One region of the Streptomyces sp. NPDC056452 genome, then DNA from elsewhere that is predicted to be linked to it. Evidence: riboswitches for the same ligand, from Rfam matches in the RefSeq annotation. Region 1 holds a riboswitch; each other region holds the start of a gene.

Region 1 (10,180 bases):
AACGCTGAAGCCCCCGGCCGTATCGTCCTGCTCACCGCCAGCCACCGGGTCGCGCCCGGTCTGCTGTCCTGGCCCGCCTGGCAGACGCTGCAGGCCGCCGACGCGGTGCTCTGCGCCGAGCGGGACCATCCGCAACTGCCGTATCTGCGCGAGGCCGGAGTCATGGTCGAGCACGTCGCACCGTCGGCCGAGGAGCTCGTCGACGCCTGCGCGGGCGGACGGACCGTGGTGGTCCTCGTGGGCGGCGAGGGCAATCAGCCGCTCACCGACGGCCTGGCCCGGCTCGGCGGTTCGGGCCGGGTGCAGATGCCGGACCTGGAACTGCTGCCCGGCTCCTACGACCTGCCGGGCGCCCGGCTCCTCGACCTGGTCCAGGTCATGGACCGGATCCGGCGGGAATGCCCGTGGACCTCGCAGAAGACGCACAAGGGTCTCGCGAAGTACGCCATCGAGGAGGCGTACGAGCTGGTCGAGGCGATCGAGGACGGCGACCGCGAGGAGCTGCGCGAGGAGCTCGGGGACGTGCTGCTCCAGGTCGTCTTCCACGCCCGGATCGCGCAGGAGGACCCGGACGAGCCCTTCGCCATCGACGATGTCGCGGCCACCATCGTGGAGAAGCTGATCCACCGTCATCCGCATGTCTTCGGCGACGAGACCGCCGAGACCCCGGAGGACGTCCACGCGCACTGGCTGCGGACGAAGGCGATCGAGAAGCAGCGCGATTCGGTCACCGACGGGGTGCCGCTCGGCCAGCCCGGTCTGGCCCTGGCCGCCAAGCTGGGCAGCCGGGCCCGTACCGCCGGCCTCGATGTCGCGCTCCCGGCGGGCGACTCGGTCGGCTACCGGCTCCTCGCCCTCGCCGTACGCGCCGAGCAGGACGGCACCGATCCGGAGGCAGCCCTGCGGGCCGCCGCCCGTGCCTACCGGGACGCGATCCGGGCGGTGGAGGGGCACGGGGGCGTTCCGGATAACGTCGAGGAGTGAACGACAGCCCCGCCGACACCCCCGCGCCCGGCGAGACGCCGGACGAAGCGCCCGAACTCTTCACGTGGGAGTTCGCCACCGATCCGTACCCCGCCTACGCCTGGCTGCGCGAGCACAGCCCCGTGCACCGCACCGCGCTGCCCAGCGGCGTCGAGGCCTGGCTGGTGACCCGGTACGCGGATGCCAGGCAGGCCCTCGCCGACACCCGGCTCTCCAAGAACCCGGCGCACCACGCCGGGTCGGCGAACGCCAAGGGGAAGACGGGCATCCCGGGGGAGCGCAAGGCGGACCTGATGACGCACCTCCTGAACATCGACCCGCCGGACCACACCCGGCTGCGCCGGCTCGTCTCCAAGGCGTTCACTCCGCGCCGGGTCGCCGAGTTCGCGCCGCGCGTGCAGGAGCTGACGGACCGCCTCATCGACACGTTCATCGAGGAGGGGAAAGCGGACCTCATCCACGACTTCGCCTTCCCGCTCCCCATCTACGCGATCTGTGACCTGCTGGGGGTGCCTCCGGAGGACCAGGACGACTTCCGGGACTGGGCGGGCATGATGATCAGGCACGGCGGCGGCCCGCGCGGCGGGGTGGCCAGGTCGGTCAAGAAGATGCGCGGCTACCTCGCCGAACTCATCCACCGCAAAAGGGAGAATCCCGGCGACGACCTGATCTCGGGACTCATCCGGGCAAGTGACCACGGCGAGCACCTCACCGAGAACGAAGCCGCGGCGATGGCGTTCATCCTGCTGTTCGCGGGTTTCGAGACCACGGTCAACCTCATCGGCAACGGCACCTACGCCCTGCTGCGCAACCCGGAACAGCGCGAGCGCCTCCAGCGGTCGATCGAGGCCGGGGAGACGGAGCTGCTGGCCACGGGGATCGAGGAGTTGCTGCGGTACGACGGTCCGGTGGAGCTCGCCACCTGGCGGTACGCCACCGAACCCGTGACGCTGGGCGGACAGCGCATCGAGGCCGGGGACCCCGTTCTCGTGGTGCTGGCCGCCGCCGACCGGGACCCGGAGCGCTTCCACGATGCGGACACGCTGGATCTCGCGCGGAGTGACAATCAGCACCTCGGGTACGGGCACGGCATCCACTACTGCCTGGGTGCGCCGCTGGCCCGGCTGGAGGGCCAGGCGGCGTTGGCGACGCTGCTGCGACGCCTTCCCGACCTGCGGCTTGCTGCGGAACCTACCGATTTGCGGTGGCGGGGCGGGCTCATCATGCGCGGACTTCGCACTCTTCCCGTCGAGTTCGATCCCGGACAGCGCTCCGAAAAAAGTGACACTCTGTCAACTCTGTGACTTTCACGTGATCTCCGCTGCATCGACTTGTGACACACGTTCGAGTGCGGCTAGGTTCACCGTTCGACTCACCAGTCACACGTCAGTCACACGGAAGGCAATCCCATGGGCTCCGCGAACGGCAGACACCGTCGCCCTCGGCAGGCACCCGCCATCGTCGTCGCCGCAGGCGTCACAGGGTCGGCCATCGCCATCCCGCTGCTCGGCGCGACCGGCGCGCACGCAGCCGACGCCTCGACCTGGGACCGGGTCGCCGAGTGCGAGAGCGGTGGCATGTGGAGCGCCGACCTCGGCAACGGCTACTACGGCGGCCTGCAGCTCTCGCAGGACACCTGGTCGGCCTACGGCGGTACGGCGTTCGCGCCCCGTGCCGACCTGGCCAGCCGCTCGCAGCAGATATCCGTGGCGGAGAAGGTGCTCGACGACCAGGGGGTGACGGCGTGGGCCAGCTGCGCGGTGATCTCCGGGCTCGCGCTGGACAACACGCTCCCGGGTGTCGACCCGGGCAGTGAGCCGACCACCGAGCCGTCGGACACCGTGACCCCGTCCGACGACGCGTCGGCCACCCCCTCGTCCGATGCGTCGGACGACGCGAGCGGGAACCGGAACACGGACAACAAGGGCGGCGAAAGCGGCAAAGCCGACAAGTCGACCGGATCCGACACGGCCGCCCCTTCGACCTCTCCTTCGCCGGAGACGTCCGAGGCCTCTGACGGTTCGACGGAAGCGCCGGGCGGCAAGCACCGCGGCACGCCGGCCCCGGAGGCGAGCGCGGGTGCGGGCTCGACGGACGGGCGCGAGTCCGGCCGTCACGCTTCGCGCGGGGACGCCGACGCACGCAAGGGCGGCGACGGCACCTACACCGTCCGCGCGGGCGACAACCTCTGGGCGATCGCGGACGCGCAGGAGCTGCCCGGCGGCTGGACGGCGCTCTATGAGGCCAACAAGGACGAGCTGGGCTCCGACCCGGACCTGATCCTTCCCGGACAGAACCTCGACCTGGGTCTCGACCTGGGCGCCCAGGCGGACGAGAAGACCGCCGGAGCCGGTGCGGAAGCCGCCGCGGGCAACTGATCCAATTCGGGAAAACGCCCCATAATCGGGGGCAGTTCAGAGGCCTATGTCCACTTATGTCTAAGTGAGACATGGGTCTCTTTGCGTCAACTCACGCTGCCCGCCCGCCCGGTTCGCCGACGACGCCTCCGACCTGCGAAAACGATCCTTCGCCCGTTGCGGGTAAGGCCTGATTGTCCGTGATGTCCATCTTTGAATGTGGGGGTTGCCTATGTTTACGGTCGGAACCGCTCGCACCGCGGGCACCTTCGACCGTCACGCCGAATCCTGCCGTCGGCCGAAGGGATTCGACGCGTAAAGCGCCGTAGGCAGGAGCGGGGGACCCAGGTAAGTGCCGGACCCGGCCGTCGGAAGACGGGTGAGGACCGGCTGGGGGTGAAGTCGCTTGCCAGTGCGAGCGACCGGGCAACTCACAGGCCCGAACCCGACAGCTCACCTCGTAGGCGTCGGTGAGGAGAACCATGCTGCTTTCGAGCAAGGGCAAGCACCGTCGCCCGTCCAAGGCCGTCCGTATCGCCACCCTGGCCGGCGTCACCGGTGCCGCAGTCGCCGTTCCGCTGATGGGTGCGACCGGCGCCTCCGCCGCCTCCGTCGCCACGTGGGACGCCGTCGCGCAGTGCGAGTCCGGTGGCAACTGGTCCATCAACACCGGCAACGGCTACTACGGCGGCCTGCAGTTCTCCCAGTCCAGCTGGGCAGCCGCCGGCGGCACGCAGTTCGCCGCCCGCGCCGACCTGGCCTCCAAGGCTCAGCAGATCACCGCCGCCGAGAAGCTCCTCGACCTGCAGGGCCCGGGCGCCTGGGCCTGCGCCGGTGCCGGCGGCCTCACCAACGACGGTGTGGACCCGGGTGTCGACGCCTCCGCGACGGGCGCCGACAAGGCCGCCCAGCCGGAGCGCAAGGCCGAGCAGCCCACCACGCGCAGCGAGAAGCGCACCGCCCCCGAGGCCTCGAAGACCGTCACGACCCCGACCGGCGACAAGGTCAAGAAGGGTGACGGCGAGTACAAGGTGAAGGCCGGCGACACCCTGAGCACGATCGCCGACGCGAAGAAGGTCAAGGGCGGCTGGCAGAAGCTGTTCAAGCTCAACGACGACATCGTCGAGGACGCCGACCTGATCTTCCCGGGTCAGCAGCTCCACCTGAAGTAGTCCCGGGTCTCTCCTCCCCGAAGGCTTCGGGACCGCGTAAGGGTGTCCGGCGGCACCCCACGTGTTCCCTCCCGGCCCGGCGCACTCACCCCCGTGTGCGCCGGGCCGGGGTCGTGTCCGCGGTGCGCCGCACGGGCCCACCGCGTGCGTGATCGTTCAACTATTGTGGTTACTCGTCAGTAGATTTCTGGACCTTTGCCCGGAATGCAGGCCCTTGGGTCCTTTTTCGTCCCAGGGGACGGGCGGTCGGCCGACGCAGGGGGCCGAGCCGGTTAGGCTCGTGGCGCAAGGCCACAGTGACCCTGCACAACCAGCGTCATATCCCAGAAGGAGATGCCTCGTGCCGTCCATCGACGTCGTCGTAGCCAGGGAAATCCTCGACTCCCGGGGCAACCCCACGGTCGAGGTCGAGGTTGGCCTCGACGACGGCAGCACGGGACGTGCTGCTGTTCCGTCCGGCGCCTCCACCGGTGCGTTCGAGGCCATCGAGCTTCGCGACGGCGACCCCAACCGGTACCACGGCAAGGGTGTCGAGAAGGCCGTCCTCGCCGTCATCGAGCAGATCGGCCCGGAGCTCGTCGGTTACGACGCCACCGAGCAGCGCCTCATCGACCAGGCGATGTTCGACCTCGACGCCACCGAGAACAAGGGCTCCCTCGGCGCCAACGCCATCCTCGGCGTCTCGCTGGCCGTGGCCCACGCCGCGTCCGAGGCGTCCGACCTGCCGCTGTTCCGCTACCTCGGCGGCCCGAACGCGCACCTGCTGCCCGTTCCGATGATGAACATCCTGAACGGCGGCTCGCACGCCGACTCCAACGTGGACATCCAGGAGTTCATGATCGCGCCGATCGGCGCCGAGTCCTTCTCCGAGGCCCTTCGCTGGGGCGCGGAGATCTACCACACGCTGAAGAAGGTCCTGAAGACCAAGGGCCTGTCCACGGGTCTCGGTGACGAGGGCGGCTTCGCCCCGAACCTCGAGTCCAACCGCGCCGCCCTGGACCTGATCCTCGAAGCCGTCAAGGAAGCCGGCTACGTTCCGGGCCGCGACATCGCGCTCGCCCTCGACGTCGCCGCGTCCGAGTTCTACAAGGACGGCAAGTACGAGTTCGAGGGCAAGTCCCGCTCGGCCGCCGAGATGACCGAGTACTACGAGGAGCTCGTCTCCGCGTACCCGCTGGTCTCCATCGAGGACCCGCTGTACGAGGACGACTGGGCCGGCTGGAAGGTCATCACCGACAAGCTCGGCGGCAAGGTGCAGATCGTCGGTGACGACCTGTTCGTCACCAACCCCGAGCGCCTGGCCCGTGGCATCGAGGAGGGCTCGGCCAACGCCCTGCTCGTCAAGGTCAACCAGATCGGTTCGCTGACCGAGACCCTGGACGCCGTCGAGCTGGCCCAGCGCAACGGCTTCAAGTGCATGATGTCCCACCGCTCCGGTGAGACCGAGGACGTCACCATCGCCGACCTCGCCGTCGCCGTGAACTGCGGCCAGATCAAGACCGGCGCCCCGGCCCGCTCGGACCGTGTCGCCAAGTACAACCAGCTGCTGCGCATCGAGGAGATCCTCGACGACGCCGCGGTGTACGCGGGCCGTTCGGCGTTCCCGCGGTTCCGCTTCGAGGGCTGAGAGCCCGGCAGCAGGAGCTGAGCCCCCTTCGGGGCACCAGCCTCCGTCCGTCCCCGCACTCGGTCCCGTACCGTGTGCGGGGACGGACGTGCGTAATGGGGAGGCGAGATGGCCGGGAAGGACCGCGACCGGTTCTCCACCGCGACCAGGCTGCGGCTGCTCGGGGAGCAGACAGCGGCCCGCGTGTACCGGTCCCAGAACCGCCGCCAGGCCCGGCGCTCCCGGCTCACCGGCAGGGCCGCCTTCCTGGCCCTCATCGTCTGCTCCCTGGTCGTCGCCCTCGCGTACCCGATGCGGCAGTACATCTCCCAGCGCGACGAGATCGCCGATCAGGAGAGGCTCACGCAGGAGGCGCACCGGCGGACCGAGGAGCTGCGCGACGAGAAGGCGCGGCTCAAGGACGACGCGTACATCCGGCGACTGGCGCGCCAGCACCTCCACTACGTCATGCCCGGGGAGACCGGTTATACGGTGATCGACCCGGACGCGGCCGAGGTGCGCCGCGGCGACCCGGGTGCGACGGGCAGGCCCTGGCACTCGAACCTCTGGGACGGCGTCGACAGCGCCGACCGCGGCTGACTCCGTTCCCGTACACACAGACCGATCGATGACATTCAAGGCAGGCATGGACACGCCCCCTCCGCAGACCGAATCCACCGCGCCCACCGAGGCGGACATCGCCGCGTTCGAGCAGCAGCTCGGCCGGCCGCCGCGCGGGCTGCGCGCCATCGCGCACCGCTGCCCGTGCGGCAACCCGGACGTGGTCGAGACGCAGCCCCGTCTGGAGGACGGCACGCCGTTCCCGACGACGTTCTACCTGACCTGTCCGCGCGCGGCGTCCGCGATCGGCACGCTGGAGGCCAACGGGGTCATGAAGGAGATGACCGAGCGCCTCACGACGGACCCGGAGCTGGCCGCCGCGTACCGTGCCGCGCACGAGGACTACATCGCGCGCCGTGATGCCATCGAGGTCCTGGAGGGCTTCCCCAGCGCCGGCGGCATGCCGGACCGGGTGAAGTGCCTGCACGTGCTGGTCGGTCACTCGCTGGCGGCGGGGCCCGGGGTCAACCCGCTGGGCGACGAGGCCATCGCGATGCTGCCGCAGTGGTGGGCGAAGGGTCCGTGCGTGTCGCCGTGCGGCGACGAAGGGGCCTGACCTCCCGCATCCGCGGGGCCCGGCCCCGCACCCCGGTCCTCCAGCGCCCGGAGGGGCTCGGTCCTGCGGGCAGGTCCGGCAGGTCCGAGCCCCTCCCGCGAGGGAGGAGCGGGTCCGGGGGCCGAGCCCCCGTCACCACGACCACAGGAGCTCCCATGACCCGCGTTGCCGCCATCGACTGCGGTACCAACTCCATCCGCCTGCTCGTCGCAGACGCGGACCCGGCATCCGGCAGCTTCACCGAGCTCGACCGCCGGATGCAGATCGTGCGGCTCGGCCAGGGCGTCGACCGCACGGGGCGGCTGGCTCCGGAAGCACTGGAGCGCACCTTCGCCGCCTGCCGCGAGTACGCCGCGGTGATCAAGGAGCTCGGCGCGGAGAAGATCCGCTTCGTCGCCACCTCCGCCTCCCGCGACGCGGAGAACAGCGACGTGTTCGTCCAGGGCGTCCTGGACATCCTGGGTGTCGGGCCCGAGGTCATCAGCGGTGACCAGGAGGCGCAGCTCTCCTTCGACGGCGCCACCAAGGAGCTGACGGGCAGCGACCATCTGGAGAAGCCCTATCTCGTCGTGGACATCGGCGGCGGCTCCACCGAGTTCGTCGTCGGCGACGACGCCGTCCGCGCGGCCCGGTCCGTGGACATCGGCTGCGTCCGGATGACCGAGCGCCACCTCGTCGAGGACGGCGCGGTCGTCGACCCGCCCACGCCCGGCCGGGTCGCCGCGATCCGCTCGGACATCGACGCGGCCCTCGACCTGGCCGAGGAGACCGTGCCGCTCGCGGAGGCGGCCACACTCGTCGGCCTGGCCGGCACCGTCACCACCGTCGCCGCGATCGCGCTCGGCCTGCAGGAGTACGACTCCGAGGCGATCCACCACTCCAGGGTCTCCTTCGACCAGGTCCGGGACATCACCGGACGGCTGCTCTCCTCGACGCACGAGGAGCGCGCGGCGATCCCCGCGATGCATGCCGGACGGGTCGATGTGATCACTGCGGGAGCCCTTGTCCTGCTCGCGGTGATGGAACGGACCGGAGCCCGGGAGGTCGTCGTCAGCGAGCACGACATTCTCGATGGAATCGCCTGGTCGGCAGCGTGATCACAGCGCCGTGGGCCGATCGGTGAGATCACGCTCATGCGCACTCCGGCCTGCACCTTTGAGCCTTCCGGGGGCTCTCGGGGCCGGTTGGCGGAGGCCTTGCGCGGGGCGCCGCGACGAACTTCGTGAACTTCTTCACAAGGAATTCGGCTCCACTGGGTGAAGTTCGTGTCCCGAGGGGCCGCGCGTGCACCCCGCAGGGCCCCGGTGCGGGGCTGCGGGGAGGTTTCGGGGGTGTGGCGCGCATGTGAAGCGGGGCGGTGGTTCGGCCCGCCCGGCGGCACAAGGGCCAGCTCACAGGCGGTGAACAACGTTCGCCGGAGCGTCGTGGTTCCCCTTCGGCGCCATGACCTGGGTCACGTGGGCGGCGAAGTGTAGCAGAGGGTGGCGCATACCTTGTGAAGGGGCTCACGAGCGTGCCTCCCGAGGGGGGTGGATACTCGATGGCATGAGCACCACGGAGCGTCCCAGGATCCTCGTTGTAGGCGGTGGGTACGTAGGCCTGTACGCAGCTCGTCGCATTCTGAAGAAGATGCGGTACGGGGAGGCGACCGTCACGGTCGTCGACCCTCGCTCGTACATGACGTACCAACCCTTCCTCCCCGAAGCTGCTGCCGGCAGCATCTCGCCTCGGCATGTCGTCGTCCCGCTGCGACGCGTGCTGCCCAAGGCAGAGGTTCTCACCGGCCGTGTCACGACCATCGACCAGGACCGCAAGGTCGCCACGATCGCGCCGCTCGTCGGCGAGGCCTATGAGCTGCCCTTCGACTACCTGGTCATCGCGATGGGCGCGGTCTCCCGCACCTTCCCGATCCCCGGCCTCGCCGAGCAGGGCATCGGCATGAAGGGCATCGAGGAGTCCATCGGTCTGCGCAACCACGTCCTCGAGCAGCTGGACAAGGCTGACTCGACGACCGATGAGGACGTCCGCCGCAAGGCGCTGACGTTCGTCTTCGTGGGCGGCGGCTTCGCCGGCGCGGAGACCATCGGCGAGGTCGAGGACATGGCGCGCGACGCGGCGAAGTACTACACGAGCGTGAAGCGCGAGGACATGCGCTTCATCCTCGTCGACGCCGCCGACAAGATCCTTCCCGAGGTCGGCCCGAAGCTGGGCGCGTACGGCAAGGAGCACCTCGAGAGCCGCGGCGTGGAGATCTACCTCTCCACCTCCATGGACTCGTGCGTCGACGGCCACGTCGTGCTGAAGAACGGCCTCGAGGTCGACTCCAGCACGATCGTGTGGACGGCCGGCGTGAAGCCGAACCCGGCGCTGGCCCGCTTCGGTCTGCCGCTCGGTCCGCGTGGTCACGTCGACACCTCCGAGAAGCTCCAGGTGCAGGGCACCGACTACATCTGGGCCGCGGGCGACAACGCCCAGGTCCCGGACCTGGTCGGCCGCAAGGCCGGCAACCCGAACGCCTGGTGCCCGCCGAACGCCCAGCACGCGCTGCGCCAGTCCAAGGTCCTCGGCGACAACGTCATCTCCGGCATGCGGGGCTTCCCGCAGAAGGAGTACAGCCACGCCAACAAGGGTGCGGTCGCCGGTCTGGGCCTGCACAAGGGCGTCGCGATGATCGTCGTGGGCAAGGTGAAGATCAAGCTCAAGGGCCGTCTCGCCTGGTACATGCACCGTGGCTACCACGGCATGGCGATGCCGACCTGGAACCGTAAGATCCGGATCTTCGCCGACTGGACGCTCGCGATGTTCCTCAAGCGCGAGGTCGTCTCGCTCGGCGCCATGGAGACGCCGCGCGAGGAGTTCTACGAGGCCGCCAAGCCGCATCCCG
Region 2 (10,180 bases), on a different contig from region 1:
GGCCGGTCCGTGCGCCGCAGCCGGTGGGCGGCGGTGGCCCGCTCGGCATGCTGGGCCGCGAGCGCCCTGGCCCGTTCCGCGTCACCGCGCGCCACGGCGTCCACGATGGCGCCGTGCTCGGCCCAGGAATCGGCGGGGCGGGCCGGATGCTCGACCGTGTACATCCAGGCGATCTTGTGCCTGAGCTGGGTGAGCAGCGAGATGAGGGCGGGGCTGCCCGACGCCTGTGCCAGCGTCTCGTGGAACCAGCCGCCGAGCGAGCGCAGATCCTCGCCCTCGCCCCGGCGAACCCGCTCCTGTCCCAGTCTGACCAGCCCTCGGAGCACCTTGAGGTGTGCCTCGGTGCGACGCTGGGCGGCGCGGGCGGCACCCAGTGGTTCCAGGAGCATGCGGATCTCCAAGAGGTCGGCGGCCTCCTGCTCCGTGGGCTCGGCGACACAGGCGCCGGCGTGCCTGCGGGTGACGACGAACCCCTCGGACTCCAGGGTGCGCAGTGCCTCGCGCACCGGGACGCGGGAGACCCCGTACCGACGTGCGAGCACCTCCTCGGTGAGGCGGCTGCCGCGTTCGAAGACACCGGAGACGATGTCGTCACGGATTGCCGTGCATACCGAATGCGCGGGAATGCGCATGTCCGAACCTCCGCCTTAATCCCCGCGAAACGCGGCCGATCGACGCCTGTTCTGTGACTCTATTGCAATCAGCCGCAATTTCCGATGGCGGAGCGGAATCCATGGATATCTTCCAGCCGACGAGTACTTCTGCGGCGGTTCGCGGCGGAGCGGTCCCGGGGCGGCACGACGAAGGCCCCGGCGGGTGCCGGGGCCTTCGGAAAGCTGTGCGACAGGAGGGTCTCAGACCTGGAGACCGTGCGCCCGGAGGTAGGCGACCGGGTCCATGTCGGATCCGTACTCCGGGGTGGTCCGCGCCTCGAAGTGCAGGTGCGGTCCGGTGGAGTTGCCGGTGGAGCCCGACAGGCCTATCTGCTGCCCCGAGGCGACGCTCTGTCCGACGGACACGCCGATCGAGGAGAGGTGGCCGTACTGGGTGTACGTGCCGTCCGTCATCCGGAGCACGATGTTGTTGCCGTACGCGCCGCCCCAGCCCGCCTCGACGACCGTCCCGGCGCCGACGGCGACGACGGAGCTGCCGGACGCGGCGCGGAAGTCGACACCGGAGTGGCTGCCGGAGGACCAGAGGGCACCGCTGGACTTGTAGCCGGTGGTCACGGAGGAGCCGGCGACCGGGAGGTGGAAGGAGTTCAGCCGGGCGCGCTCGGCGGCGCGGGCGGCGCGCGCCTTGGCCTCACGGACCTCCTTGGCGCGGGCTTCGGCCTTGCGCTTCGCCTCGGCCTTGGCCTTCGCCTTGGCCGCCGCTTCGGCCTTCGCCTTCGCCGCGACGTCGGCCTGGTGCTGCTGCGCCTCGGCCTGGGCGTCGATCTGGGCGGCGAGAGTGGTGTCGAGGGCAACGGCCTGGGTCAGACCGGTGACGGTGAGGGCCTCGGAGTCCGCGGCGAGGGCCGGGGAGGCCATTCCGCCGATGACGCCGGTGGTGGCCAGAGCCGCGATGCCGGCGACCTTGGCGCTCCTGCGCGTCAGGCGGCTCGGGGCACGGTGCTTCCCGGTGGCACGGGTGAACGCCATGGAGGGGCTGATCCTTTCCTTCCTTCTCGCCTACCGGGTTAGCTGACGGGTTCGGAGCAGGAAGGTCTCCTACGGATCCCCCCGCCTCGTACGAGACGCGGACATCCGATTCACCCCAGGGACTACGTGGGTCCCCGGCTCCCCAGGCTCGCGCCTGACGGGGACTCGGCGATGACTGCCCGGCGCCGCGGATGCGGCATACGTCTGGCGGACAGCCGAGCCGACGCTAGGCCGGGCGACTTTCAATCACCAAACGGACAGGTCGCTTTGTCGCACATCCCACAGGCCATACCTGAACGTTCTTCACCAAATCAGACAAAAAGGAGAACCCCGGCGAGAAGGCACTCGCCGGGGTTCGCTTTGTTCTGTTCTGTCAGCCGGTGACGACCGACACCTCGCCGATACCCAGCGCCCTGACGGGCTCCGCGATCTGCGAAGCGTCTCCCACGAGGACCGTGACCAGCCGGTCCACGGGGAACGCGTTGACGACCGCGGCCGTCGCCTCCACCGTGCCGGTCTCCGCCAGGCGCGCGTACAGCTGGGCCTGGTAGTCGTCCGGGAGGTGCTGCTCCACCTGGTCGGCGAGGGTGCCCGCGACCGATGCCGCCGTCTCGAACTTCAGCGGGGCGACCCCCACGAGGTTCTGCACGGCGGTCTCGCGCTCGGCGTCCGTGAGCCCCTCGGCCGCCAGGGTGCGCAGGACCTTCCACAGGTCGTCCAGGGCCAGCCCGGTGGACTCCGTGTCCACGGAGCCGCTGATGGCGAGCATCGCGGCGCCGGTCGCCCCGGAGACGGATCCGGGTGCCGTCGAGCGCAGCACCTGGCCGAAGGCCCGGACGCCGTAGGTGTAGCCCTTCTCCTCGCGCAGGACGCGGTCCAGCCGGGAGGTGAGGGTGCCCCCCAGGCAGTACGTGCCCAGGACCTGGGCGGGCCAGACGCTGTCGTGCCGGTCGGCGCCGATCCGGCCGATCAGCAGCTGCGTCTGCACGGCTCCGGGACGGTCCACGATCACCACCCGGCCGGTGTCGTCCGCGGTGATCGGCGGCACCGGGCGCGCCTGGCCGGCGTTGCCCGACCAGTCACCGATGGTGTCCGCGAGCAGCGTGTCCAGATCGACCCCGGTGAGGTCACCGACGATGACAGCCGTCGCGGTGGACGGGCGGACATGGGCGTCGTAGAAGGCGCGCACACCCGCGGCGTCGATCCGCCGCACGGTCTCCTCGGTGCCCTGGCGCGGACGGGACATCCGCGCCGTGGCGGGGAACAGCTCCTTGGAGAGCTGCTTGGCGGCACGCCGGGCCGGGTTGGCCTGCTCGTGCGGAATCTCGTCGAGCCGGTTGCCCACCAGGCGCTCCACCTCGCTCTCGGTGAAGGCCGGCGCCCGCAGCGCTTCGGCGACCAGGCCGAGCGCCTTGGAGAGCCGGGAGACCGGGACCTCCAGCGAGACCCGGACACCGGGGTGGTCGGCGTGCGCGTCGAGCGTGGCACCGCAGCGCTCCAGCTCGGCGGCGAACTCCTCCGCCGAATGCTTGTCGGTGCCCTCGGACAGCGCGCGCGCCATGATCGTGGCCACACCGTCCAGACCCTCGGGCTCGGCGTCGAGCGGCGCGTCCAGGAAGATCTCCACGGCGACGACCTGCTGGCCGGGGCGGTGGCAGCGCAGCACGGTCAGGCCATTGGGCAGAGCGCCGCGATCGGGCGCGGGAAAGGCCCAGGGCCTGGCCTCGCCTGCGGTCGGCTGCGGGTGGTACTCCATCGCTACTCCAGTCACGGCGGCGTCGGTCACTTCTCGGCCCCCTCGTGGTCGTCGGTGCTGCCTGCGGCATCCTCGGCCTCGTCCGCCGGCTCGACCGGCTCGTAGACCAGGACCGCCCGGTTGTCGGGACGCAGATGCGCCTGGGCGGCCGCCTGGACCTCCTGCGCGGTGACGTCGAGCACCCGCTGCACCGCGGTGAGCGCGAGCTGGGGGTCGCCGAACAGCACGGCGTACCTGCACAGTTCGTCGGCGCGGCCCGCGACCGTGCCGAGCCTGTCCAGCCACTCGCGCTCCAACTGGGCCTGCGCCCGCTCCATTTCCTCGGGCGTGGGGCCCTCGGCCGCGAAGCGGGCCAGCTCCTCGTCGACGGCCGTCTCGATCTGCGGCACCTCGACACCACCGGACGTCTTCACGTCCAGCCAGCCCAGGGAGGGCGCTCCGGAGAGCCTGAGCAGCCCGAATCCCGCGGCCACCGCCGTACGGTCGCGCCGGACCAGGCGGTTGTGCAGCCGGGACGACTCGCCGCCGCCGAGGACGGTCAGCGCCAGGTCCGCGGCGTCGCACTCGCGGGTGCCGTCGTGCGGCAGCCGGTAGGCGGCCATCAGCGCACGCGCGGGGACCTCCTCGTGCACCACTTCGCGCAGCTGCTCACCGATGGTGCCGGGCAGCGTGCCGTCGCGCGGCGGCTGCTTGCCGTCGTGCGAGGGGATGGAGCCGAAGTACTTCTCGATCCAGGCCAGCGTCTGCTCCGGGTCGATGTCACCGACCACCGAGAGCACGGCGTTGTTGGGCGCGTAGTACGTGCGGAAGAACGCCTGCGCGTCGTCCAGCGTCGCCGCGTCCAGATCGGCCATCGAGCCGATCGGCGTGTGGTGGTACGGGTGGCCCTCCGGGTACGCGAGGGCCGTGAGCTTCTCGAACGCCGTGCCGTACGGAACGTTGTCGTAGCGCTGGCGGCGCTCGTTCTTCACGACGTCGCGCTGGTTCTCCATGGACTCGTCGTCGAGCGCGGCGAGCAGCGAGCCCATCCGGTCGGCCTCGAGCCACAGGGCGAGCTCCAGCTGGTGCGTGGGCATCGTCTCGAAGTAGTTGGTGCGCTCGAAGCTGGTGGTGCCGTTGAGGGAACCGCCGGCCCCCTGCACCAGCTCGAAGTGTCCGTTCCCCTTGACCTGGCCGGAGCCCTGGAACATCAGGTGCTCGAAGAGGTGAGCCAGGCCTGTGCGCCCCTTGACCTCGTGACGGGAACCGACGTCGTACCAGAGGCAGACCGCGGCGACCGGGGTCAGATGGTCCTCCGAGAGCACCACGCGCAGGCCGTTGGCCAGGCGGTGCTCGGTCGCCGTCAAGCCGCCGGAACCGGCCTGGGCTGTGGCCGTGTGACCCATGGGCATGTACGTCCCTTCGATCGCGATACAGGATTTCCTGCCGGACCTGCCACTGTAAGCAAGCGCACCGGCACCTGGCGAAGTTCCCGATCGGTGAATGTTGTCGTAGATGGTGCCGTAAACAGGGGCTCCTGAGGGGCCCCTGGGACCACTTCGGACGGGTCGAGGTCGGCGTTGTCAGTACGGCGGTCCACAATGGTCGGCGTCAGAACCTGAGGTTGCCCGACAGAATCTGTGAAGGAGTCGCAGCCGCGATGGCCCGCCGCAGCACGAAGACCCCGCCGCCGGACGACTTCGAGGAGAAGATCCTCGACATCGACGTCGTCGACGAAATGCAGGGCTCCTTCCTCGAGTACGCGTACTCGGTGATCTACTCCAGGGCTCTGCCCGACGCCCGCGACGGCATGAAGCCCGTGCACCGCCGCATCGTGTCCCAGATGAACGAGATGGGGCTGCGCCCCGACCGCGGCTACGTGAAGTGCGCCCGTGTCGTCGGCGAAGTGATGGGCAAGTTGCACCCGCACGGCGACGCGTCGATCTATGACGCACTGGTGCGCATGGCACAGCCGTTCTCGATGCGCCTGCCCCTCGTCGACGGACACGGCAACTTCGGCTCGCTCGGCAACGACGACCCGCCGGCCGCCATGCGGTACACCGAGTGCCGGATGGCCGACGCCACGTCGCTGATGACGGAGTCGATCGACGAGGACACCGTCGACTACCAGTCGAACTACGACGGACAGGAGCGGGAGCCTGTCGTCCTCCCGGCGGCGTACCCGAACCTCCTGGTCAACGGGGCGTCCGGGATCGCGGTCGGCATGGCGACGAACATGCCGCCGCACAACCTCGGCGAGGTGATCGCCGCCGCCCGCCATCTCATCAGGCACCCGAACGCCGACCTCGAGACCCTGATGCGTTTCGTCCCGGGCCCCGACCTGCCGACGGGTGGCAGGATCGTCGGTCTCGGCGGCATCAAGGACGCGTACGCCGCAGGTCGCGGCACGTTCAAGATCCGTGCGACCGTCGCGATAGAGGACGTCACGCCGCGCCGCAAGGGCCTCGTCGTCACCGAACTGCCCTTCACCGTCGGCCCGGAGAAGGTGATCGCCAAGATCAAGGACCTCGTGTCCGCGAAGAAGCTCCAGGGCATCGCGGACGTCAAGGACCTCACCGACCGGTCGCACGGGCTCCGGCTGGTGATCGAGGTCAAGAACGGCTTCGTGCCGGAGGCCGTGCTGGAGCAGCTCTACAAGCTGACGCCGATGGAGGAGTCCTTCGGCATCAACAACGTGGCGCTGGTCGACGGGCAGCCGCTCACCCTGGGGCTCAAGGAGCTCCTGGAGGTCTACCTCGACCACCGCTTCGAGGTGGTGCGCCGGCGCAGCGAGTTCCGCAGGACCAAGCGCCGGGACCGGCTGCATCTGGTCGAGGGGCTTCTCGTCGCCCTGCTCGACATCGACGAGGTCATCCGCATCATCCGGGACAGCGACAATTCGGCACAGGCCAAGGAGCGGCTGATCGAGCGCTTCTCCCTGAGCGAGATCCAGACGATGTACATCCTGGACACCCCGCTGCGCAGGCTCACCCGGTTCGACCGCATCGAGCTGGAGAGCGAGCGCGACCGGCTCAACGACGAGATCGACAAGCTGACGGCGATCCTGGAGTCGGACGCGGAGCTGCGCAAGCTCGTCTCGGCCGAACTGGCCGCGGTGGCGAAGAAGTTCGGCACCGACCGACGCACGGTGCTGCTGGAGTCGGCAGGTTCGCAGGTCGCCTCCGTACCGCTGGAGGTCGCCGACGACCCGTGCCGGGTGCTCCTCTCGTCGACCGGTCTGCTGGCCCGTACGGCCAACGCCGACCAGGTCGTGGCGGCCGAGGACGCCAAGCGCACGAAGCACGACGTGGTCGTCTCGGCCGTCCCCGCGACGGCGCGGGGTGATGTCGGTGCGGTGACGTCCACGGGGCGCCTGCTGCGGCTGTCGGTGATCGATCTGCCGCAGTTGCCGGACACCCACGCGGCTCCCAACCTCTCGGGAGGGGCTCAGATCTCGGAGTTCCTCACGCTGGAGACGGGCGAGGAGTTGATCTGCCTCACCACACTGGACGAGGAGTCGCCGGGCCTGGCGATCGGCACCCTGCAGGGGGTGGTGAAGCGCGTGGTGCCCGACTATCCGGCCAACAAGGACGAGCTGGAGGTCATCACGCTCAAGGACGGCGACCGCATCGTCGGCGCGACGGAGCTGCGTACGGGCGAGGAGGACCTGGTCTTCATCACGTCCGACGCACAGCTGCTTCGCTATCCGGCGGCGCAGGTGCGCCCGCAGGGCCGCCCGGCGGGCGGCATGGCGGGCGTCAAGCTCACGGCGGGGGCCGTGGTGCTCTCGTTCACGGCGGTGGATCCCGCGGTCGACGCCGTGGTGTTCACGGTGGCCGGCTCGCACGGCACGCTGGACGATTCGGAGCTGACCTCGAAGCTCACCCCGTTCGACCAGTATCCGCGCAAGGGCAGGGCCACCGGTGGGGTGCGCTGCCAGCGCTTCCTCAAGGGGGAGGACGTCCTGGTGTTCGCGTGGGCAGGCGCCGTTCCGGCCCGCGCCGCGCAGCGGAACGGCACACCGGCAGAGCTGCCTGCCCCGGATCCGCGGCGCGACGGCTCGGGCACACCGCTGACGAGCCCGGTCTCCGTGATCGCCGGACCGCTGTAACACCCGGCCGGACGACGCCGGGGCCGCTCAGGCCTCGTCGTCGTCCGGCCGCTGTACGTAGCGCAGGATGCCCCACATGCTGCGCTCGAGTTCTCCGGTGGCGTCCTGCTCCGGCTCCCGGCAGTCGGAGAGCCCCTTGTCCAGCGCCTCCGCGTCGATACCGGAACCGATGAGCACCAGTTGCGTGCTCCTCGGCTCGTCCCGCGTCCACGCCTGCGGGACGAAGCGCAGAAACCTGCCGACGGAGTGCAGGGTGTACCTGTTTCCCGGATCGCCCACGCCGAAGTCGACGTACCCCTTGATCCGGTAGAGGCCCTCGGGCCTGGAATCGAGGAACTCGATGAACCGCCGGGGATTCATCGGCACGTCGGTGGTGAAGGAGACGCTCTCGTACGCCGCGTGCAGATGGCTGTCGTGCTCGTGGTCCGTCTCCAGGAGAAGGTCCTCGAACGTCAGCTGACGTGCGGTGTCTTCACCGTCCGGCCGCAGCACGGGATCGACGAGCAGCTCGGGGTCGATGCGCCCGAACTCGGCGTGGATGACGGCCGCCCTGCTGCCGGCGGTCGCCACCGCCTCCCGCACGGCGTCCAGTTCCGCCGGTGCCACCCTGTCGGTCTTGTTCAGCACGACGAGGTCGGCGACCCCGAGATGGCGGTCGATCTCCGGGTGCCGCTCCCGCGTGGACATGAATTCGGCGGCGTCGACGACCTCGACCAGTCCCCCGTACCGGATGTGCGGATTGTCGCTGGCCAGCAGCATCCGTACGAGCTCCTGGGGCTCGGCGAGACCGCTCGCCTCGATGACGATCACATCGAGCCGGGCGGCAGGCCTGGTCAGCGTCTCCAGGAAGGTGTCGAGCTCGCTCGCGTCGACTGCGCAGCACAGGCAGCCGTTGCCCAGAGAGACCGTCGACCCGACCTGCCCCGCGACGGCCATGGCGTCGATCTCGATGGAACCGAAGTCGTTGACGATCACACCGATCCGGTTGCCGGCCCGGTTGCGGAGCAGATGGTTGAGCAGGGTCGTCTTGCCTGATCCCAGGAACCCCGCCAGGACGACGACCGGGATCTGTGGGGCGCGGGGCGGGGTCAACGTGGGCCTTTCTCGGGGCCGGTCAGGGTGCCGGTACGGGCTGGGGCGGGGGCGTTCCCACATAGCGGGCCGCCGGGCGGATGATCTTCGAGTCCTCCGCCTGCTCCAGGATATTGGCGCTCCAGCCGACCACACGCGCGGCGCAGAAGGTGGGGGTGAACATCTCGCGCGGCAGACCGCAGAGCTCCATGACGACCCCGGCGTAGAACTCCACGTTGGTGTGCAGCTCACGCCCCGGCTTGAGCTCGGCGAGGATGAGCTCCACCTGCCGTTCGACCTCGACGGCGAAGTCGACGAGTGGGCCGCCGAAGCTCTGCGCGATCGAGCGCAGCATGCGTGAGCGCGGGTCCTCGGTGCGGTAGACGGGGTGTCCGAAGCCCATGATCCGGCCTCCCGCGAGGACCTGTTCCCGGATCCATCCGTCGATGCGGTCCGGAGTCCCGATGGCGTCCAGTGTGTCCAGAGCCCGGCTGGGCGCGCCGCCGTGCAGCGGCCCGGAGAGCGCGCCGACCGCCGCGACCAGGCAGGCGGCCACGTCCGCGCCGGTGGACGCCACCACCCTGCCGGTGAACGTCGACGCGTTGAAGCCGTGATCGATGGTGGAGATGAGGTACTGCTCGACGGCCCTGACCCGTGCGGCGTCCGGCTCGGCTCCGGTGAGCATGTACAGGTAGTTCGCCGCGAACGGCAGGTCCTCACGCGGTTCGACCGGTTCGAGTCCCTGGCCGAGCCGGTACAGGGCGGTCAGCACGGTCGGTACGGCCGCGCAGACGGCGAGCGCGTCGCTGCGGCGGCGGTCGGCGCCGATGTCGTACACCGGGCGGAATCCGGCAGAGGCCCCGAGCAGTGAGAGCGCGGTGCGCAGGCCGGCCAGCGGGCCGGAGACCGCGCCCGCGCGGGCGATGGCCGGCAGCGCCTCGCGCACCTCGTCCGGCAGACGGCGCAGACCGGCCGTGCGGGCCGCGAAGTCGGCGCCTGCGGCACGGTCGGGCAGTTCGCCGTGGAACAGCAGGTACCAGACGTCCTCGAAGCTGCGGCTCTGCGCCAGATCGATCGCCGAGTAGTGCCGGTAGTGGTAGAAGCCCTCCCGCCCGCGCACATCGCCGATCGCGGTGTCGGTGACGATCACGCCGGCGAGGCCGCGGGGCACGTCGAGCGGGGCGGTACCAGTCCTCAAGGCAGACATTTCCGGTCTCTCCTCCGACAGTCGATTGAACATTGATTCGACTGTCTATGATTGACTCAATTCATGTCAACATTGATCCAATCAACATGGAGTCTCGATGGATGCCGATGGATATGGATACGGTGGGCACCATGACGCATGAGGCAGCGCGCGAGGCCGGCACGGAAGGCGCCGGGGGCGAAGATCCCGGGGAGGCGCGCAGGCTCACCACACGGGAGACGGCCGAACTGCTGGGAGTGAAGCCCGAGACCGTGTACGCCTACGTGAGCCGGGGACAGCTCAGCAGCAGGCGGGCCCCCGGGGGACGAGGCAGCACGTTCGACGCCGCAGAGGTCGCTGCCCTGGTCCGGCGCACCGGACGCCGGGAGCCCGTTCCCTCCGCGGGCGAGCTGGTCTTCCGTACCGGCATCACG
Region 3 (10,180 bases), on a different contig from region 1:
CCGCCCGCATCGACGAGTTGACCGCCCCTCAGCGCGGCTCCCCTGCCGCGCCGCCGCCCTGACGGTGCTTCACGGCGCCGCCCCCGGAGGCCTGCGAGCCGCGACGGTCCGCCCCGGTCGCCGCGGTGCGCGGCCTCGGGGCAAGCGCGGCGCGCAGAGCCGGCGTGAGGACGTGGCGGGTCTCGGACGGGGTGAGTGCGGCGGGGGTGGGGAGGGGGTTGAGGTAGCGCGTGTAGATGAGGCCGCCGAGAACCGTCACCACGGCCGTGGCGCGGGCGGTCGCGTCCCGTCCTCCGAGGAATTCAACAAGCCGGGCCAGCAACTCGCGTTCCAGGTATTCGCGGATCACCTCGGCCGCCTCCTCGCCCCGGGTGGTGAGCTGCCGGAAGTCGGCGTCCTCCCACAGGTCCGTCACGGCGTCGATCAGGCGGTCGGGGAGGGTGGCTGGGTCGCCGCCGAGGACGTCGTCCACCGCCAGTGCGTTGGCGCACTGGAACTGCATCACGTCTGCGAACAGGCCCTTCTTCGAGCCGAAGTGGTACGCGATCAGCGCCGGGTCGACCCCGGCGGCCCCGGCCACCGCGCGCAGAGTGGTGCGCCGGTAGCCGCGCTCCAGGAACAGCTCACGAGCCGCAGAGACGATCGACTCTCGGGTCGGCGGGTTGCCGCGGGGGCGGCCCCGGAGGCGGGCGGGTGCAGGGGCGGCGTTATTCATCAGCGTTGAGCCTGCGTTTCGCGGTCGGCACAGTCAAGGGCGTTCCGCAAGCCACACCAAGGGATGGCCCACATCATGCGTATCGCAGTCTTCGGCGCCAACGGACCGACAGGTCGCCACCTCACCGAGCAGGCCCTCGCGACCGGCCATGAGGTCGTCGCCGTGACCCGCCGCCCGGGTTCCCTCCCCACCCGGCCGGGCCTCACCGTGGCGGTGGCCGACGCCACCGACCCCGAGGCCGTCGACGCCGCGGTCGGCGGGACGGACGCCGTCCTCTCCTCTCTGGGCGCGCGCTTCAACAAGGAGACCATCACCACGTACTCGGCGAGCGCCACCGCCATCACCCGGGCCATGGCCCGCCACGGCATCACACGGCTGCTCACCGTCAGCTCCAGCATCGCCGACCCCGCCTGGCGGCCCACCGGCGCGCACTTCTTCAACCATGTGCTCGACCCGCTGGTCAATCGGCGCCTCGGCCGCACCCTCCACGAGGACATGCGCCGCATGGAGGCGGTGATCCGCCGTACGGACCTCGACTGGACGCTGGTCCGCCCCTCGGGCCTCTTCGAGCACCCCACCGTCACCGACTACCACACCGCCGCGACCAGCGCCGACGGCGTCTTCACCGCCCGTCCCGACCTCGCCGCGAGCATGCTGCGCGAGCTGGAGGAGCGACGGTTCGTCCGTACGGCGATGGGTGTCATCACCACGGCCGTGAGGCCGAACATCGCCAAGCTGATCTGGAACGAGAGCGTGAGGAAGAAGTGAGCCGGGCGACCGTCGGACTACCGGCCGCCGCACGGGCGTTCCTCGCTCTTCCCCGCACGGCCACGCTGACCACCCTCCGCCCCGACGGGACCCCGCACGTCACGCCCGTCCGCTTCACCTTCGACGCGTCCGCCGGCCTGGTCCGGGTGACCACCCGGGCGGGAGCCCGCAAGACCCGGAACGTGGTGGCCGGCGGCGCGGCGGCCCGTGTCGCGCTCTGCCAGGCGGACGGCTTCCGCTGGCTCACTCTCGAAGGCCGGGCCGCCGTCACGGACGACCCCGCGCGCCTGGCCGAGGCCGTCCGCCGCTACACCGTCCGCTACCGCGCGGCCCCGCCCGCCCCGCCGGACCTGGTCGTCGTCGAGATGCCCGTCGACCGCGTCCTGAGCCTCAATCTCTGAATCCCCGTACAGAAAGCGAAGTGACACCGCGATGCCCACCCTTCCCGTCCTCGATTCCACCCTCCACTACCGCGAGTGGGGCGACCCCGACGGGCTGCCGTTCGTCTTCCTCCACGGCAACCCCACCTCCTCCCACCTGTGGCGGAACGTCCTGCCGGGCGTGACCGCGCCCGGCCGCCGCCTCCTGGCCCCCGACCTCATCGGCATGGGCGACTCCGGCAAGCCCGACCTCGCCTACTCCTTCGACGACCACGCCCGCTACCTCGACGCCTGGTTCGACGCCCTCGGCATTGCCGAGGCCGTCCTCGTCGGCCACGACTGGGGCGGCGCGCTCGCCTTCGACCGCGCGGCCCGCCTCCCGGGCAGCGTGCGCGGCCTCGCCTTCACCGAGACGATCATCAAGCCGCTGGTCGGCAACGAATTCCCGGCGGCCGGGCGGGAGTTGTTCACTCTCCTGCGCACCCCCGGGGTGGGCGAGAAGATGATTCTGGAGAACTCGCTGTTCATCGACGGGCTGCCGGACACGCTCGCCACCCCACTGGACCCCGCCGATCTCGAGGTCTACCGCCGCCCCTTCCCGACCCCGCACAGCCGACGCCCGATCCTGGCGTGGACACGCATGATGCCGTTGGACTCCGAGCCCGCCGATGTCGTGGCCCGCATCGAGCGCTACGACGCCTGGCTGGCTGCCAGTCCCGAAGTCCCCAAGCTGCTGGCCGCGTTCGATCCGGGCCCCGGCGCGATGACCGACCAGGGGGCCGTCGCCTGGTGCGAGGAGAACATCGCGGGCCTGGAGGTCTCCCGCCACGGCCTGGCCGGCCACCACTCCCCGGAGGACCGCCCCGCGGAACTGGCCGCGGCGATCAACGCCTGGGCCGACGGCCACGGGCTGGCGCGCCTGTAGGTGTCCTCGAACGCGGCAGTGCCGTCACCGTCGGCCACCCGAGCCATGGAACCCTCGGCACGCCGCGAGCCCGGCGAGGTCTTCGAACAGTTGTCGCGTCAACGGCTGCGCCGATGCCCCCCGAGGCCGGACACGCCCGATGCGCAGATCAATTTTCCTCGCTCGTTCGGCGTAGGCCATCCCCCTCACGGGGGACAGCTCAACTTGCGCAGCCCGCGCGGACACTGAGTGGAATTCACCGTTCCGCTGCTGGTACGAGGCCGGTCACGCAGCGTCGCCCCAGCTTCCGTCCCACCCCGTCCACCCGAACGGATCAGTCGTGATGACTCTCACATAACGACCTTCACCGCGGAAATCCGGCGGTCCGTGAGTAAAGATCCCTGGGACGACAAGCCCCCGCCACCGCGGCGGGGCGGTCCGGGCGGACGCCGAGTCCTGCCGCTGTCCGGATGCCTGGTCGACAGAAGTGGATCGGCAGGAGTGGAGGACCCGAGCACAACGGGCCGACGGGATATCCCTTCGACCCTCGGGGTGAAGCCGCCAAGTGCGGCCGGGCAACTTCGCCAGCCCGAACCCGACAGGTCATCCTTCACAGGCGGCTGACGAAGGGTTGCGCATGACTGCGCAGGTTCATGTCCCGTCTCTTTTCGCCCGGGTCGGTACGGCCTCGGTTCTCACATTCGCTGTAGGCACCACCATGCTCGCCCCCGGCCTCGTCAACGAGGCCGAGGCCGCTGCCCATTCGACGAGGGCGCTCGACATCGCCGCCTCGAAGAAGGGGTCGCCCTACAGGTACGGCGCCAGCGGCCCCCACCGCTTCGACTGTTCGGGCCTCACGCTCTACTCGTTCAAGAAGGCGGGCAAGAAGCTCCCCCGCACGGCCCAACAGCAGTACAACAAGACCCGCCACATCTCCTCGTCGCAACGGCGGCGCGGCGACCTGGTCTTCTTCCACGCGGGCCGGAGTGTCTACCACGTGGGCATCTACGCCGGCGGCGGCAAGATCTGGCACTCGCCGAAGACCGGGGCGGTGGTCCGGCTGGAACGGATCTGGTCGAAGAGCATCTGGTACGGGCGGGTCCGCTGACGGCCGCCCCCGGCTGACACCTCCGTCGGGCCGTCCCTGCGGGTCCCCTGGTGGCCGGCCCTGCCGCGTCAGTGCAGCAGCGGCCCGGTCACCAGCACGAGGCCCAGCGCGGTGAGCGCCGCGCCGCTGCCGCCCTCGATCGCGCGGGCGGTACGCGGCCGGCGCAGCCAACGGCCGAGACGGTCCACCAGCAGGGCCACGGCCGGGAACCAGAGGAGCGCCAGCACCACGACCACGGCCGCCAGCAGCAGGGTCCTGGGAAGCGGCGGCTGCCCCTCGGGGACGAACTGGGGCAGCAGGCTGAGGAAGAGCACAGGCGCCTTCGGGTTGAGGGCGTTGGTCAGGAAGCCCTGGCGCAATGCCCGCACGGGCCCCAGCTTCGCGGCGGGCGCCTCCTCCGCTGCGGAGGCGTCCGCGGCCTGCCGCCTGAGCGCGTGCAGGGCGCTCACCCCCAGGTAGAGCACATACGCACCACCGAGCAGCTGCACGGTGCGGAACAGGACGGGCATCGCCACCAGCACCGCCGCAAGTCCGGCGACGGCCAGCGCGGTGTGCACGAGCAGCCCCCCGGCGACGCCCAGTGCCGCGGCCAGGCCGGACCTGCGCGAAGCGAGGGCGTTGCGTACGACCACGGTGAAGTCCGCGCCGGGCAGGGCGACCATTCCCGCGGCGACCGGGACGAAAGCGAGCAGTTGTGCGTCCATGGGTACACCCTGACCCGGCCGGCCCTTTAGCGTGTACTTGCAATCTTCTGGGTCTGCCAAAAGGAATGCTTTATGTACGATCCGACGCGGCTGGCCGCACTGGTGGCGGTCGCCGAGGCCGGTTCGATCACGAAGGCGGCCGCGAGGCTCGGCTACACCGCGCCCGCCCTCTCCCAGCAGCTCGCGAAACTGGAGCGGGAGGCCGGTGCCGCGCTTCTGGTGCGCCACCACCGCGGGGCGCGCCTGACGGCTGCCGGTGAGCTGCTGGCCGGGCGTGCCCGACGGGTCCTGGACGAGATGGACCAGGCACGGCACGAGTTGGCCCGGCTGGCGGGGCTGTCGGGAGGACGGCTTCGGGTCGGCACGTTCACCACGGCCGGGATCCATCTGCTGCCGCCGGTGCTCAGTGCGTTCCGGCGTGCCCACCCGGACGTGGAACTCACCGTGACGGACTACGAGCCGCCCGGCGGGGTGGCAGCCGTGGCCGCGGGCGACGTGGATCTGGCGCTGACCCATGCCTACGAACCGGCTGTCGCCGATCCGCTGCCTTCCGGGGTGTCCGCCGAGCCGCTGCTGGTCGAGGAGCTCGTGCTGATCACGGCCGTGGGCCAGGCGCTGTCCGAGGGCAGCGGCCGGCTCCCGGTGGCCGAGCTTGCGGGCCGTCCGCTGATCAGCAGCGCACCGGCGCACCCACCCCGGCAGGGGGTGGAGCGCGCGCTGGCCGACGCGGGGGCGACGCCTGCCGTGGTGTGCGAGTCCCCCGGTTACGCGCTGGTGTGCGCACTGGTCAGCGCGGGCGTCGGCGTGGCCGTGGTGCCCGAGATGGTCGCGTCGATGTCTCCGACGCCGCTCGCCGTGCGGCGCCTCGAACCCTCAGCCTTCCGCCGGACGATCTCCGTGGTGCACCGCGGCGACCGGTCGACGGCCGCGGCAGCGACACTCAGGGCTCTGCTGCGCAGCGGCTTCGGCCGCGCCACGGGGGCGCGGTGACGTCAGGCCTGAGCGGGCACGGCCCAGGGAAGGGCGATCGACACGGTCTTGCCGCCGTCCGGGGTGGGGCTGACGCTCAGCCGGCCGCCGCATTCCTTGGCGAGGGCCCTGATGATCACCATCCCGCGCCCGTTGTCCTGCTGGACGGCGGCGGGTAGCCGTTGGGGCCAGCGGGGGTGACTGTCCGTCACTCCCAGATACAGCTCGACGTCCCGGTCGAGGCGGAGATCCACCGTGAAGGTGGGCGACTGCCCGAAGGTGTGCTGGACGGCGTTGGTGGCGAGCTCCGAGACGATCAGGCGGATCGTGTCGGCGGCGTCGGTCCCGTCGGGGAGGCCCCAGCCGGCGAGAACGCCGGCCACGTACCTCCGGGCCCTGGAGACCGAGACCGGGTCGCTCGGCAGAGTGACGGTTGCTTCTTGATGGTCTGCCATGGCGACGCCGTCCCTTTCCCGCCCTGACCGACCTGCGATCGGCCTGGATTGTGCTTCGCGCCAGATTGCCACTGATGCCGCCCTCTGTAACGGCAATCCATCAAGATATGCATATATCTGTCGCCCAATACGGTGAACTCTGCCCCGGAAGCCGTATACGAGCGCAACACTGGCCCCCTTCCGAGCCGGACCCGGTACGGGCCGGCTCCCCGCAGAGCGGAAGGAGGCCGGCATGCGGCACGGCCCAGCGGTACGCCGACGCAAGCTCGGGGAGGAGCTGCGGAGTCTGCGCCACACCACAGGACTCACGAGCCGGGAGGCAGCCCGTCTGCTGGGCTGGCACCAGTCGAAGGTGAGCCGGATCGAGACGGGCGCGAGCGGTGTGACTCCCGGCGATGTGACCCGGTTGCTTGACGCCTACGACGTGGACGACGTCCACCTCCGGTCCCTCCTGGAGGCGCTCGCGGGTTCGGCGGGCGGCGGGGGCACCGGGTGGTGGCATGCCTACCGTGGCCTCATCCCGCCCCAGTACCGCGACTTCATCAGCCTGGAGTCCCAGGCCGGAGCCGCCCGCACGCTGGAGACCTCGGTGGTCCCGGGGCTGCTCCAGACCGCGGGCTACGCACGGGCGGTGACCCGGTCCTCGCTGGACGGGCTGCCGTCCGGGCAGCTGGACTCCCTGGTGGAGGTCCGGCTCGCCCGCCAGGGGGTGCTGTACGCGCAGCGCCCGCTGCAGTTGAGCGTCGTGCTCGACGAAGCCGTGCTGCGGCGCTCGGTCGGCGGCCCCCAGGTGATGAGAGAACAGCTCGACCATCTGGCACACGCAGCTCAACTACCCCACGTGCAACTGCAGTTACTGCCGTTCGAGGCCGGCAGCTATATCGGCCTCACAGGACCTTTCGTTATCTTCTCCTTCCCGAACATTTCTGATCTGGATGTGGTCGTTCTTGACCATCTGACGAGTAGTCTCTATCTGGAGCGGAGAGAAGACCTTGAGGCGTACAGCTCGGCCTTCCGCACGATGCAGGCTCACGCGCTGTCGCCGGAGCGATCGCTGGACCTCATCGCCGCAGTCAGCCGCGGCGATTGACCGGACCTACAGACTGCCCGAGGGGGGCACGATGTCCGACCGTCTCGCACACCGTCTCGATCAGCACGCACTGCGGTGGCGCCGCAGCAGCCGCAGCACCGGGATGAACAACTGCGTGGAAGCAGCCCGGCTCGGCGACGAACATCTCGCCGTACGCGACTCCAAGGACGTGGACCTGCCGCCGCTGCGCTTCTCGGCGACGGCCTGGACCTCCTTCGTCGCCGGGCTGGGTGACCGCCGGGTCAGCTGACCTGCGAGGGTGCCGATGCCACGATCGTGGCCACCGCGGTCGCGATCTGCTCACGGCTCAGGTCGGCCCGTGCGGTCAGCCGCAGCCTGGAGATCCCGTCCGGTACCGACGGCGGCCTGAAGCACCCGACCGCGAGGCCGGCCGTGCGGCAGTCCGCCGCCCAGCGCACCGCCGCCTCCGCGGACGGCGCGCGGACGGAGACGACGGCCGCGTCGGGTCGTACCGCTGTCAGGCCCGCCGCGGTCAGCCGCCCGTAGAGGTCGAGGGCGACCTCACGGGCCCTGCCCGCCCGTTCCGGTTCGCTGCGGAGCAGCCGGAGAGCGCCCAGGGCCGCGCCTGCCGCCGCCGGTGCGAGACCGGTGTCGAAGATGAACGTACGGGCCGTGTTGACCAGATGGTCGATGACCCGGGCGGGGCCGAGGACCGCACCGCCCTGGCTGCCCAGGGATTTGGAGAGCGTGAGCGTGGCGACGATGCCCTCGCCGCCCGCCAGCCCGGCGGCGGCGAGCGCTCCGCGTCCGCCCTCGCCCAGCACGCCCAGACCGTGCGCGTCGTCCACGAGCAGTGCCGCACCCTCGGCGCGGCAGACATCGGCGAGCTCGGCCAGCGGCGCGGCATCTCCGTCCACCGAGAAGACGGAGTCCGAGACGGCCAGCGCACGTCCGTCGTGCGCCTGGAGCGATTTGCGAACGGCGTCGGGGTCCGCGTGCGGTACGACCGCCGTGGCGGCCCGCGAGAGCCTGCACCCGTCGACGATCGAGGCGTGGTTGCCCGCGTCGGACACGATCAGCGAGCCGTGTCCGGTGAGTGCGGTGAGAGCGGCGAGGTTGGCGGCATAGCCGGACGAGAGCACCAGGGCGGCTTCGAACCCGCAGAAGTCCGCGAGCTCGCGTTCGAGTTCGGCGTGCAGCGCGGTGGACCCGGTGACCAGCCGTGAGCCCGTGGCGCCGGCGCCCCAGCGCAGGGCCGCGTCCGCCGCCGCGGCGGTGACTTCGGGGTGCCGGGTGAGGCCGAGGTAGTCGTTGCTCGCGAGGTCCAGCAGTTCCGCTTCGGCCGGCCGGGGGCGCAGTGTCCGGACGAGTCCGGCGGCGGCACGGCGACGGGCCTCGTCATCGATCCAGTCGAACGGGGCGAAGGGCATGGGAGGGTCCCTTTTGTAGGCAGCTCACAGACCCTAGCCCGGTGCGCAGCAGGTCAGGATGTGGCAATACACACACCCTTGGCCGCCTCTCCTGTCCGGTTCCTCCTTGGCCGGAGGCCGTGCCGTACGTAAGGATCAGATCCATGGACCTGCTGAACACGCTGGTGGACAAGGGGCTGCGGCGCGAACTGCCGACCCGTGAAGAAGCGCTCGCCGTACTGGCGACCTCCGACGACGAACTGCTCGACGTGGTGGCCGCGGCCGGAAAGGTGCGCCGCCAGTGGTTCGGGCGGCGCGTGAAACTGAACTACCTGGTCAACCTCAAGTCCGGGCTCTGCCCCGAGGACTGCTCGTACTGCTCGCAGCGGCTCGGCTCCAAGGCGGAGATCCTCAAGTACACCTGGCTCAAGCCGGACGAGGCGACGAAGGCAGCGACCGCCGGAGTGGCCGGTGGCGCGAAGCGCGTGTGCCTGGTGGCGAGCGGCCGCGGGCCGACGGACCGGGACGTCGACCGGGTGTCGAAGACCATCGAGGCCATCAAGGAGCAGCACGAGGACGTCGAGGTGTGCGCCTGCCTCGGTCTGCTCTCCGAGGGCCAGGCGGACCGTCTCAGGTCCGCGGGCGCCGACGCGTACAACCACAACCTCAACACGTCGGAGGGGACGTACGGGGACATCACTACGACCCACACGTACGCCGACCGGGTGGACACCGTGCAGCAGGCCCAGGCCGCGGGCCTTTCGGCGTGCTCCGGGCTGATCGCGGGCATGGGCGAGACCGACGCCGACCTGGTGGACGTCGTCTTCTCGCTGCGCGAGCTCAACCCGGACTCGGTGCCGGTGAACTTCCTGATTCCGATGGAGGGGACCCCGCTCGCCAAGGACTGGCACCTCACCCCTCAGCGGTGCCTGCGCATTCTGGCGATGGTCCGGTTCGTCTGCCCGGACGTCGAGGTACGTCTCGCGGGCGGGCGCGAGGTCCATCTGCGCTCGATGCAGCCACTCGCCCTGAACCTGGTCAACTCGATCTTCCTGGGCGACTACCTGACCAGTGAGGGCCAGTCCGGCCAGACCGACCTCGACATGATCGCGGACGCCGGTTTCGAGGTGGAGGGGGCGGGCACGACGACGCTTCCCGAGCACCGCGCCCAGGCGGGCGGCGGCTGCGGTTCGCACGACGGCGGCTGCGCACCCTGCGGTGACACCCCCGAAGCGGCCGCGGAGGACGCCGAGGTCCCGGCGGCGCGCACGGATCTGGTGGCGGTCCGCCGCCGCGGTGCCGGTACGGACCTCGCGCCCAATGCCTGAACCGCTCACGCCCGGCAGGCTGCGTGCTCTGGACCGGGCCCACGTCTGGCACCCCTACGGTCCGATGCCGGGCCGTCAGGAGCCGCTGGTCGTGGAGTCCGCGTCCGGTGTGCGGCTCCGGCTCGCCGAACCCGCCGAAGGGCACCGCGAGCTGGTGGACGGCATGTCCTCCTGGTGGTCGGCGGTACACGGCTACAACCATCCGGTTCTCAACGAGGCCGCACGCGGCCAGCTGGACCGGATGAGCCATGTGATGTTCGGCGGGCTCACCCACGAGCCCGCCGTCCGGCTGGCCACCCGGCTGGTGGAGATCACTCCGGAGCCGCTGCAGCACGTCTTCCTCGCCGACTCCGGATCGGTCTCGGTCGAGGTCGCGGTGAAGATGTGTC

The links. Region 1 has a riboswitch for cyclic di-AMP ahead of ACFQ6X_RS13905 (transglycosylase family protein). Riboswitches for the same ligand answer to the same signal wherever they lie in the genome.
Region 2: it holds a riboswitch for cyclic di-AMP, as region 1 does, so the genes downstream of both, ACFQ6X_RS10710 (M23 family metallopeptidase) here and ACFQ6X_RS13905 (transglycosylase family protein) in region 1, are expected to answer to the same signal.
Region 3: it holds a riboswitch for cyclic di-AMP, as region 1 does, so the genes downstream of both, ACFQ6X_RS04585 (C40 family peptidase) here and ACFQ6X_RS13905 (transglycosylase family protein) in region 1, are expected to answer to the same signal.

The regions. Positions count from the first base shown of each region.
Region 1 covers NZ_JBHTRI010000011.1:177,626-187,805, forward strand. The annotation lists gene ACFQ6X_RS13890 (nucleoside triphosphate pyrophosphohydrolase) at 1-984, shown strand, start outside; gene ACFQ6X_RS13895 (cytochrome P450) at 981-2,288, shown strand; gene ACFQ6X_RS13900 (transglycosylase family protein) at 2,394-3,362, shown strand; cyclic di-AMP (ydaO/yuaA leader) riboswitch at 3,653-3,823, shown strand; gene ACFQ6X_RS13905 (transglycosylase family protein) at 3,824-4,513, shown strand; gene eno (phosphopyruvate hydratase) at 4,854-6,140, shown strand; gene ACFQ6X_RS13915 (septum formation initiator family protein) at 6,249-6,719, shown strand; gene ACFQ6X_RS13920 (DUF501 domain-containing protein) at 6,766-7,296, shown strand; gene ACFQ6X_RS13925 (exopolyphosphatase) at 7,452-8,393, shown strand; gene ACFQ6X_RS13930 (NAD(P)/FAD-dependent oxidoreductase) at 8,842-10,180, shown strand, end outside.
Region 2 covers NZ_JBHTRI010000008.1:136,821-147,000, forward strand. The annotation lists gene ACFQ6X_RS10705 (GntR family transcriptional regulator) at 1-632, opposite strand, end outside; gene ACFQ6X_RS10710 (M23 family metallopeptidase) at 855-1,643, opposite strand; cyclic di-AMP (ydaO/yuaA leader) riboswitch at 1,656-1,824, opposite strand; gene ACFQ6X_RS10715 (M16 family metallopeptidase) at 2,017-3,399, opposite strand; gene ACFQ6X_RS10720 (pitrilysin family protein) at 3,426-4,790, opposite strand; gene ACFQ6X_RS10725 (DNA topoisomerase (ATP-hydrolyzing) subunit A) at 5,039-7,489, shown strand; gene ACFQ6X_RS10730 (CobW family GTP-binding protein) at 7,517-8,581, opposite strand; gene ACFQ6X_RS10735 (citrate/2-methylcitrate synthase) at 8,604-9,767, opposite strand; gene ACFQ6X_RS10740 (citrate/2-methylcitrate synthase) at 9,899-10,180, shown strand, end outside.
Region 3 covers NZ_JBHTRI010000003.1:170,695-180,874, forward strand. The annotation lists gene ACFQ6X_RS04560 (hypothetical protein) at 1-21, shown strand, start outside; gene ACFQ6X_RS04565 (TetR/AcrR family transcriptional regulator) at 29-715, opposite strand; gene ACFQ6X_RS04570 (NAD(P)-dependent oxidoreductase) at 791-1,483, shown strand; gene ACFQ6X_RS04575 (pyridoxamine 5'-phosphate oxidase family protein) at 1,480-1,884, shown strand; gene ACFQ6X_RS04580 (haloalkane dehalogenase) at 1,877-2,788, shown strand; cyclic di-AMP (ydaO/yuaA leader) riboswitch at 3,229-3,402, shown strand; gene ACFQ6X_RS04585 (C40 family peptidase) at 3,405-3,875, shown strand; gene ACFQ6X_RS04590 (LysE family translocator) at 3,944-4,579, opposite strand; gene ACFQ6X_RS04595 (LysR family transcriptional regulator) at 4,652-5,569, shown strand; gene ACFQ6X_RS04600 (ATP-binding protein) at 5,572-6,003, opposite strand; gene ACFQ6X_RS04605 (helix-turn-helix domain-containing protein) at 6,236-7,093, shown strand; gene ACFQ6X_RS04610 (DUF397 domain-containing protein) at 7,125-7,343, shown strand; gene ACFQ6X_RS04615 (8-amino-7-oxononanoate synthase) at 7,336-8,484, opposite strand; gene bioB (biotin synthase BioB) at 8,628-9,791, shown strand; gene ACFQ6X_RS04625 (adenosylmethionine--8-amino-7-oxononanoate transaminase) at 9,784-10,180, shown strand, end outside.